Regions from separate parts of the Kitasatospora sp. NPDC048239 genome, predicted to be linked through region 1. Evidence: riboswitches for the same ligand, from Rfam matches in the RefSeq annotation. Region 1 holds a riboswitch; each other region holds the start of a gene.
The links. A riboswitch is a leader RNA that binds a small molecule or an ion and turns the genes downstream of it on or off. The one in region 1 is predicted to bind cyclic di-AMP.
Positions count from the first base shown of each region.

Region 2: it holds a riboswitch for cyclic di-AMP, as region 1 does, so the genes downstream of both, ACGFZP_RS07880 (M23 family metallopeptidase) here and ACGFZP_RS11425 (transglycosylase family protein) in region 1, are expected to answer to the same signal.
Region 3: it holds a riboswitch for cyclic di-AMP, as region 1 does, so the genes downstream of both, ACGFZP_RS02100 (NlpC/P60 family protein) here and ACGFZP_RS11425 (transglycosylase family protein) in region 1, are expected to answer to the same signal.
Region 4: it holds a riboswitch for cyclic di-AMP, as region 1 does, so the genes downstream of both, ACGFZP_RS04870 (transglycosylase family protein) here and ACGFZP_RS11425 (transglycosylase family protein) in region 1, are expected to answer to the same signal.

Region 1 is NZ_JBICZP010000004.1:17,233-19,423, reverse strand. Features, by position in the region: gene ACGFZP_RS11425 (transglycosylase family protein) at 1-1,150, opposite strand, end outside; cyclic di-AMP (ydaO/yuaA leader) riboswitch at 1,137-1,336, opposite strand; gene ACGFZP_RS11420 (hypothetical protein) at 1,689-2,191, shown strand, end outside.
Region 2 is NZ_JBICZP010000003.1:24,769-26,959, forward strand. Features, by position in the region: gene ACGFZP_RS07875 (hypothetical protein) at 1-349, shown strand, start outside; gene ACGFZP_RS07880 (M23 family metallopeptidase) at 441-1,301, opposite strand; cyclic di-AMP (ydaO/yuaA leader) riboswitch at 1,314-1,472, opposite strand; gene ACGFZP_RS07885 (YiaA/YiaB family inner membrane protein) at 1,718-2,008, shown strand; gene ACGFZP_RS07890 (alpha/beta fold hydrolase) at 2,159-2,191, shown strand, end outside.
Region 3 is NZ_JBICZP010000001.1:475,692-477,882, forward strand. Features, by position in the region: gene ACGFZP_RS02095 (NlpC/P60 family protein) at 1-658, shown strand, start outside; cyclic di-AMP (ydaO/yuaA leader) riboswitch at 1,029-1,185, shown strand; gene ACGFZP_RS02100 (NlpC/P60 family protein) at 1,196-2,191, shown strand, end outside.
Region 4 is NZ_JBICZP010000002.1:193,255-195,445, reverse strand. Features, by position in the region: gene ACGFZP_RS04870 (transglycosylase family protein) at 1-876, opposite strand, end outside; cyclic di-AMP (ydaO/yuaA leader) riboswitch at 882-1,053, opposite strand; gene ACGFZP_RS04865 (cytochrome P450) at 1,264-2,191, opposite strand, start outside.

The DNA of each region.
Region 1 (2,191 bases):
TGAGGCTGTCCAGCGAGACGTGGGTGCTGGCGGCGGCCTGGTCGGCGGCGACCCGCGGGACGGAGATGCCCGCGGCGCGCAGCGCGGCCTGGGTCAGGCCGGAGCAGTCCCAGCCGCCGTTGCCGGTGCCGCCGTAGACGTACGCCTGGCCGACCTTCGACTGGGCGAAGGAGACGGCGGCGGCCATGCTGCCGGTGGCGGCCTGGGCCGGGGCCGGGGTCTCGGCCTGGGCGGCGGGCTTGGCGGCCGGGGCCTGGGTCTGTGCGGCCGGCTTGGCGGCGGTGGAGCCGGCGGCCTGGTCCGAGGTCGAGGAGGAGCGGTTGAACCAGTCGAAGTTCTTGCCGGACTCCTCGGACTGCTGGGCCTGGCCGCGGTCGCGCAGGGCCAGGTGCTGGCCCGGGTAGATGACGTGCGGGCCGTCGGCCAGGACGTCGCGGTTCAGCTCGTAGAGCCGCTCCCAGCCGCCCTGGACGTTGTTCTTGTCGGCGATCGCGGAGAGCCAGTCACCGGCGATGACGGTGTACTCGGCGGACTTCGCCTGGCCGTCCTGCTGGCGGTACTGCTGCCAGTTCTGGCCGCCCTTGGCGGAGTCGGAGGCGGCCGGCTTGGCGGCGTCCGCGGGGGCCTGGGCCGCGGGCTTGGCGGCGGGCGCCGGGGTGGTCGGCTTGGCGGCGGGCTTGGCGGCCGGGGCGGGGGTCTGCGCGGCCGGCTTGGCGGCGGTCGCACCGGCCGAGGTGTCGACGGCGGCCGGGGTGCCGCCCTTGGTCAGGCCGGCCTGGACGGAGCAGACCGGCCAGGCGCCGGGACCCTGCGAGGCGAGCACCTTCTCGGCGATCGAGATCTGCTGGTCCTTGGTGGCCTGGTTGGCCTGCGCCGCGAAGGCGGTGCCGCCGAAGGCGGCCCAGGTGCTGGAGGTGAACTGGAGGCCGCCGTAGAAGCCGTTGCCGGTGTTGATGCTCCAGTTGCCGCCGCTCTCGCACTGGGCGACCTTGTCCCAGGTCGCGACGGAGGCGGCGGAGGCGGTGCCGGAGGTGAGGCAGGGAATCGTGAGGCCGATCCCGACGACGCCGAGGGTGGCGATCGCGCGGCGGGTACGGCTGGACAGGCTGGTGCCGTTGCTGGGCAGCATGGTGACGCGGTCCTCTCCCACGCCTGCGAGGTGAGCTGTCGGATTCGGGCTGGAGTTGCCCGGCCGCGCTGTGGACGCGGCTTCACCCCTAGCCCTGGACCGGTACGGGACCGGTCTAGGGCGACTTACCTGTGGGTCCCCCGCTCCTGCCGTGGTGCGTTCTGCGCTGCCAGCGCAACCGACGGCAGGACTCGGCGTTGCGGATGAGCTGGGTCCGTGTGGCCACGAACGGGGAGCACGTTAAGCAGACTTAAGTTCAAACCGCAAACATGTGTGATGGTCGTCACAGTGTGCCGGCCTGACCTTTTGCGCCTGTCCATCATGATCAGAAATGACCGTTTTCGAGCAACGCCCTTGCGGATGAGCGCAACTGCCTATGCTTCAGAGCGTCGCAACCGACGCAGCCGTCTGGGGGGAGGGCTACGCAACGATGGCCATGGACGAGGACCCGCGCGCCGAACGGCCGACCGTCAGGGCGCGCGGAGCGCACCGCCGGGCAAAACGCCACAGTCCGGACATTCCGTCGGCGGCGGCCCGAACTCCCGTACCGCGCCGGACGATGCTGCGCTGGCTCGCCGTCGGCACGGTGTTCTCCGCGATCGCCGGCGAGGAGGTGGTGCGCCGCTCGCTGACCGGGCCGACGCAGCCGGTCGCCGCCACCGGGGCCCCGGCCGCCGGGGAGGCGCCCGGCGGACACCGGCACGGCGGGCCCGCCACCGCCGACCCGTCCGACCCGTCCGCCGGACCGCCCGAGGACGGCGGCGACGGCACCGCCGCCGCCCAGGCGCCGCCCGAGCAGCCCGCCGCCGCACCCACCGTCGACCAGGGCGGCCGCCGCTGGTCGGATCCGGCCGGCTGGGGCGGCGCCGTCCCCGGCCCGGGGAGCGCCGTCCGGATCACCGACCGGGTGCTGCTGGACACCGACGCCACCGTCGCCTCCCTGCTGGTCGAACCGACCGGAGCGCTGACCTTCGCCGCCGACCGCACGCTCACCCTCGCCTCGGCCGGCAACGTCGAGATCCGCGGCACCCTCGCCCTCGCCCCCGACGGCGCCGCCGTGCA
Region 2 (2,191 bases), on a different contig from region 1:
CGAGGCCGGGTGGCTGGACGAGCTGGACGAGGAGGGCTGGGGCGAGGCCCGGATGCTGACGGTCGGGATGGCCACCGACGGCGCCCGGCGGCTGCTGGAGCAGGGCCTGATGCGGCGCAGCTACCGCAACCTGGCGGCGCTGAACGCACTGGGCCGCCCGATGCCGGACGAGCTCGCCGGGGACTTCGGCGCGTTCGAGGAGGCCGCGGTCGAGGTGGCGCTGGAGCTGTCGGGCGAGTGGACGGTGCCGGGGCTGGCGCAGCTGCTGGTGACGGAGTACCCGGAGCTGGCGCCGGAGCCGGGGCAGGAGGAGATCGACGCCTACCTGGCGCGGCTGCCCCAGGAGTAGCGCGGCCGCCCCCAGGGGTAGCGCGAGGCGCCCCGGTCCGCAGTGGACCGGGGCGCCTTCGACCTTGGGCCCTAGGGCTTGGGGCCCTGCGTCAGGGCGTGATGCCGCGCTGCTCGAACCAGGTCTCCGGGTCGACCGGGGCGCCGCCGCCGGGGCGGACCTCCAGGTGCAGGTGCGGGCCGGTCACGTTGCCGGTGGCACCGACCTTGCCGATCTGCTGGTTGGGGACGACCTTGCCGGAGCCCTTGATGATCGAGGAGAGGTGGCAGTACCAGATCTCGGTGCCGTCGGGCAGCGTCTCGACGATCCGGTAGCCGTACGAGCCGGACCAGCCGGCCGAGGTGATGGTGCCCTGGCCGACCGCGTACACCGGGGTGCCGGTGTCGGCGGCGAAGTCCAGGCCGGTGTGCAGGTGGGCCCAGTAGGAGGCGCTCTGGCCGTAGTGGGCGGAGAGGTTGTAGTCGCGCACCGGCAGGTTGACGGCGGCGAGCTTGGCCTTCTCGGCGGCCTCGGCGGCGAGCCTGGCCTCCACCTGCTGGGCGGCGCGCTTGGCCTCCGCCTCCTTGGCGGCCTGCAGGCGGGCGGTCTCGTCGGCGGCGGTGCGCTGGCTGTCGGCCTGCTGCTGGATGCGGGCGGCGAGCGCGAGGCCCGGGTCCGCGGAGAGCGCGACCGGCGCCTCGTCCGGGGTCTCGATGGCGGGCGCGGCGGCCGGGGTGGCGGAGGCGAAGCCGGTGGCACCGAGGGTGGCGGCGACGGCGGTGACGCCGAGCAGCGGCGCGGTCCCGCGGGTCTGGCGGGGCATCCGGTGCCGGTTGGTGTCGGCGGGCTGCGGGGCCTGCTCGTCGGCCGGGCCGCCGTATCCGCCGCCGTGGGCGGGCGGCCAGGGGTGGTCGAGCAGTTGGGTGCCCGAGCCGGAGCCGGGCAGGTGTGCCGGAGAGTGCGTCGACGCCACGGAGGCGCGCTCCTTTCCTTCCTTCGCGCCTACCGGGTTAGCTGACGGGTTCGGAGCAGGAAGGTCTCCTACGGCCGGGCCTGGGCCTGGCCGATTCACCCCAAGGAACGTGGTTCCCCGGCTCCCTGACCTGCCCGGAGGCGGGTCGTCGGGATTAGGCGACGGCGCACGGTGCCGTTTGGGTACGGCGTTGCCGACCGCGCTGCGTTATCAAACGTTAATCCTAGGAGCCCCTGATTCCAAGCCATCCGGGTGGGACGACCTGAGACCGCCCGGGCAGTACGTGACCTGATGGGCGATTTGTGAGGCTTGAGCACAACTGACACTACCGAACGTGATGAGACGTCAACGAACGGACGCCGGGTTGAGTACTTCTACTCATGTGCGGCCCGCCCCGGCGCCGCCATCCTGGCGCCATGAACGCACCCGTGCAGTCGCGCACCACGTCCGCGTACTACATCCAGGCCGTCCTGTCCTTCGCCCTGTCCGGCGTCGCCCTCGCGATCGGGATCGCCTACCTCCCGGTCGACGCCTGGACGCGGGCCTTCCTCGGGCTGGGCCTGCTCTACACCGTCACCTCCTCGTTCACCCTGGCCAAGGTGATCCGGGACCGGCAGGAGACCAACGAGATCGTCACCCGGGTGGACCAGGCCCGGCTGGAGAAGCTGCTCAGCGAGCACGACCCGTTCAAGGTGGAGGGAGTCTGAGCCGCCCGGGGCCGACCGGGGCGGAGCCGCACCCGGCGCGCCCGAAAGACTCCGCGGTCGATAGCTTGACGGCTAAGGCTATTAGCCTTAGCTTTGTGGCTATCGGCGGAACCCGCCGATGACGTGCACGGCGGACCGAGGAGGCCCACGATGACCGGCTCCAGCACCCCCACCACGCAGTTC
Region 3 (2,191 bases), on a different contig from region 1:
GGACAAGGCCTCCAGCGTGCAGCAGGCCAGCTCCAGCCAGGCCGAGGCGCTCAAGGGGCTGCAGGACCAGCAGCGCCGCCTGGACCAGCAGAAGACCGAGGCCGCGGCCGTCCTCGCCTCCCTGGACAACACCACCAAGGAGCTGAACCAGGCCAAGGCGGACGTCAACCAGAAGCTCAGGGACGCCCAGGCGCTGCTGAACTCGCTCAGCGCCGCCGACCGGGCCGCCCTCAAGGCCGCCCAGCAGCAGACCGACCGCGCCTCGCGCGACGCGGCCCGGGCCGACCTCGGCACCCTGCCGCAGGCCTCCGGGTTCGCCGGCGCGGCCGTCACCAACGCGATGAGCAAGCAGGGTTCGCCGTACGGCTGGGGCGACGTCGGCCCGAACACCTTCGACTGCTCCGGGCTGATGGTCTGGGCGTACGGGAAGGCCGGCGTCTCGCTGCCGCGCACCTCGCAGGCGCAGGCCAACTACGGCTCGCGGGTGCCCTCGCTGGCCGAGGCCCAGCCGGGCGACCTCATCATCTACCGCGACGACCGCAGCCACGTCGGGATGTACATCGGCAACGGCATGGTGGTGCACGCGCCGCACACCGGTGACGTGGTCAAGGTGATGAAGGCCGACGCGATGAAGATCAACGCGATCCGCCGGGTCTGACGATCCTTCGGGCATTGCAGGGCCAATGCCCTGCAATGCCTTCAATTCGGACATTTACTGACGGACCGACACGCCCACTCCCATGTCGGGCTCCTGTGATGTGGAACACGCCATCGACGGGGCCGGTCGACCACATGGTGAGAATCGATCAGCTCCGCGTATGCCGGCGATCACGCCCGGTCATATTCACAAATGAACTTGGGACTTGTTCCGTCTTTTTTCTGACAAGGATTTGAACGGATCACGGTTCTGTCACTAGGGTCGGGATTCGAACCACCGCACAGTCGATCACCCACTCAGGGTGGCGGCGGGGGTTACCGCCGAGTTCGTGAAGCAGCGGGGCAGGTCTTCTGCCCGACGGGGAGCCCAGTAGTCGGGGGCGCTGTGGACCGGAGCCGGGGAACCACACGTTCCTCCGGGGTGAATCGGCGCCAGGTCGACCGGTGGAACGGTCGGTGAGGCGTCGTAGGGCACGCTTCCAGCCCGAACCCGTCAGCTCACCCGGTAGGCGGATGTAGGAAGAAGGAGTCCGCCTTCGTGGCGTCCCATCGTCGTCCCAAGCCCGCCGGCCGCGCCCGCGTCTCGATCCTGACCGCCGCCGCCGCCGCGGCCGTCGCCCTCTCCGCGCAGTCCGGTGCCCACGCCGACCCGACGCCGACCAAGGACCAGGTCAAGGAGCAGGTCGACCAGCTCAACGACCAGGCCGAGGTCGCCACCGAGAAGTACAACGGTGCGCAGGCCAAGCAGCAGGAGCTGCAGAAGCAGGTCGGCGAGCTCCAGGACAAGGTGGCGCGTCAGCAGGCCTCGGTGACCGAGGCCCAGGGCGGCCTCGCCGAGCTCGCGGGCGAGCAGTACCGCAACGGCGGCATATCGCCGACCGTCCAGCTGATGCTCTCGACCAGCCCGGACAACTTCCTCAACCAGGCCGGCGCGCTGACCCAGGCCAGCAGCACCCAGTCCGGTGCGCTGAAGGACCTGCAGGAGCAGCAGCGCAGGCTCGACCAGGACCGCAACGAGGCTCAGGGCAAGCTCGGCGAGCTCGAGGCCACCACCCAGCAGCTGAAGGCGTCCAAGGAGGACGTCCAGGCGAAGCTGGCCAAGGCCCAGGACCTGCTCAACACGCTGACCGAGCAGGAGCGCGAGGCGCTGCGCCAGGCCGAGATCAAGGCCGCCGCCGACGCGAAGGCCAAGGCGGACGCCGCCAAGGCCGAGGCGAAGGCGAAGGCGGACGCCGAGCGGGCCTCCCGCGACAGCGCCCCCCGCAGCGACATCGGCGCGCCGTCCGCGCCGGCCTCCCCGGTGGCCAAGCCCGCCGCGCCGGCCAAGCCGGCCGCGCCCGCCGCCAACAGCTCGCGCGCCGCCGCCGCGATCGCCGCCGCCGAGAGCAAGCTCGGTGCCCCGTACGTGTACGGCGCCGCCGGTCCGAGCTCCTTCGACTGCTCGGGCCTAACCAGCTGGGCGTACGCCCAGGCGGACGTGTCGCTGCCGCGCACCTCGCAGGCGCAGGCCAGCGCCGGCACCCGGATCGGCTCG
Region 4 (2,191 bases), on a different contig from region 1:
CAGGTCCGGGTCGCCGCCGACGGTGCCCCGGTTGCCGTCGTACAGCGCCTGCCAGCCGCCGGAGAGGTTCTGGCCGGCGGCGATGGTGGACAGCGTGTCGCCGGACTGGACGGTGTAGCCGTGACCGCTCCTCGGCGCGGCGGCCTGGGCGGCGGGAGCAGCCGGAGCGGCCGGGGCGGCGGCCGGGCGGGTGTCCTGGCTCGCGCCCTGGTACCCGGCCTGGCCGGCGTACTGCTGGTAGACGCTCTGGTGGCTGGTCCAGTACCAGGCGCCGTTGTTCTGGTACCAGAACACCTTGGCGTCGGCGTCCCAGCCGGACTGGCCGGAGAAGCCGGGGGTCTGGGTGTACTGCTGCACGGGCTGCTGCGCGGCGGGCTTCTGGGCCGCCGGCTTCTGGACCGGCTTGGGGGCCACCGGCTGCTGGGCGGCGGGCTTCTGAGCCGGCTTCGGGGCGGCGGGCTTGGCGTCCGTCGAGGTGTCGACGGAGGCCGGCGCGCCGCCCTTGCTCAGCCCGGCCTTCTGCGAGCAGACGGGCCAGGCGCCCGGGCCCTGCGAGGCGAGGACCTTCTCGGCCACGGAGATCTGCTGGGCCTTGCTGGCCTGGTTGGCCTGCGGGGCGTAGGAGCCGCCGCCGTACGCCTTCCAGGTGCTCGGGGTGAACTGCAGACCGCCGTAGAAGCCGTTGCCGGTGTTGATGCTCCAGTTGCCACCGCTCTCGCACTGTGCGACCGCGTCCCAGGTGGAGACGGGGGCCGCCGAGGCGCCGGTGGCGGAGAGGAGCGGCAGTGCGAGTCCGACGCCTGCCACGCCTGCGACGGCGATGGCCTTCTCGGTCTGGGTGCGACGACGGTGACGGCCGGTTCCAACGAACAGCATGAAGGTGTCCCTCTCCGCACGCCTGCGAGGTGAGCTGTCGGGTTCGGACCGGGAGGTGGCCCGGCCGCGTCGCGCGGAAGGCTGTCAGCCCGCGCGGGCGGCTTCACCCCAAGCCGTGGGGAACGGCACTAAACCTGGGTCCCCCGCCCCTGCCCAAGGGTCTGGTCGGTTTCCCGTGAAGCGGCGGGCAGGATTCGGCGTTCCGCACACGAGGTCCGCAGCTGCGAACTTCAGGGAGAGTAGACAGATCCTCACATCAATCACAAGCTCATATCGCCGGTATCACATAGAAATTACGGCGCGTGGCCGATCGCCTACCAACGGAGCAGATATGTCCGGATTGATGGCGGTTCAGATCGGCCATACCGGGGTAGCGGCGACGTCCCGTCAGCGCGTCGAGGTCTCGGAGGGGTCGCCGGACGGGTCCTCCGGCGGGCCCTCGGACTGCACGTCAGCCGATGTGCCGACCGGGATCTCCGGCGTGAATTCCACCGGCAGTTCGCGAAGCCCGCGCATGATCAGACCGCCCCGCCAGCGCAGGTTCTCCGGAGTCTCGGCGAGCCTCAGATCGGGCAGCCGGGTGAACAGGGTGGACAGCGCGGCGCGGCCCTCCAGCCGGGCCAGCGGAGCGCCGATGCAGTAGTGGATGCCATGGCCGAAACCGAGGTGCGGGTTGTCGGCGCGGGCCAGGTCGAGGGTGTTCTCGGCGGCGAACCGCGCCGGGTCCCGGTCCGCCGCCGCGAGCACCACCAGCACCGGGTCGCCGACCGGGATCTCCACCCCGCCGATGGTCAGCGGACTGGTCGCGAACCGCCAGGTCGCCAGCTCCACCGGCCCGTCGTAGCGCAGGAGTTCCTCGATGCCGGTGTCCAGCAGGCCGGTCTCGCCGCGGGCGATCGACCCCTGGAGCAGTGCCCGCTGGTCCGGGTTGCGGAACAGCGCGTACATGCCATTACCGATGAGGTTGATGGTCGTCTCGAAGCCGGCGAACAAGAGTACGAAGCACATCGCCGCGGCCTCGTTCTCGGTCAGGTGCTCACCGTGGTCGCTGGCGCGGATCAGGCCGGAGATCAGGTCGTCGCCGAGGTCCGCCCGCTTGCGGTGGATCAGGTCCGCCAGGTACGCCCGCATCCGCTTGACCGCGCGCGCCACGCCGCCGCGCGGGCCTCCGCCGTGGCGGATCATCATCCCGGCCCAGTCCCGGAAGTCGTCCTGGTCCTCGGGCGGCACACCGAGCAGGTCGCAGATCGCGTAGATCGGCAGCGGGAAGGCGAACTCGTGGATCAGATCCGCCGAGCCGCGCTGCGCGAAGCCG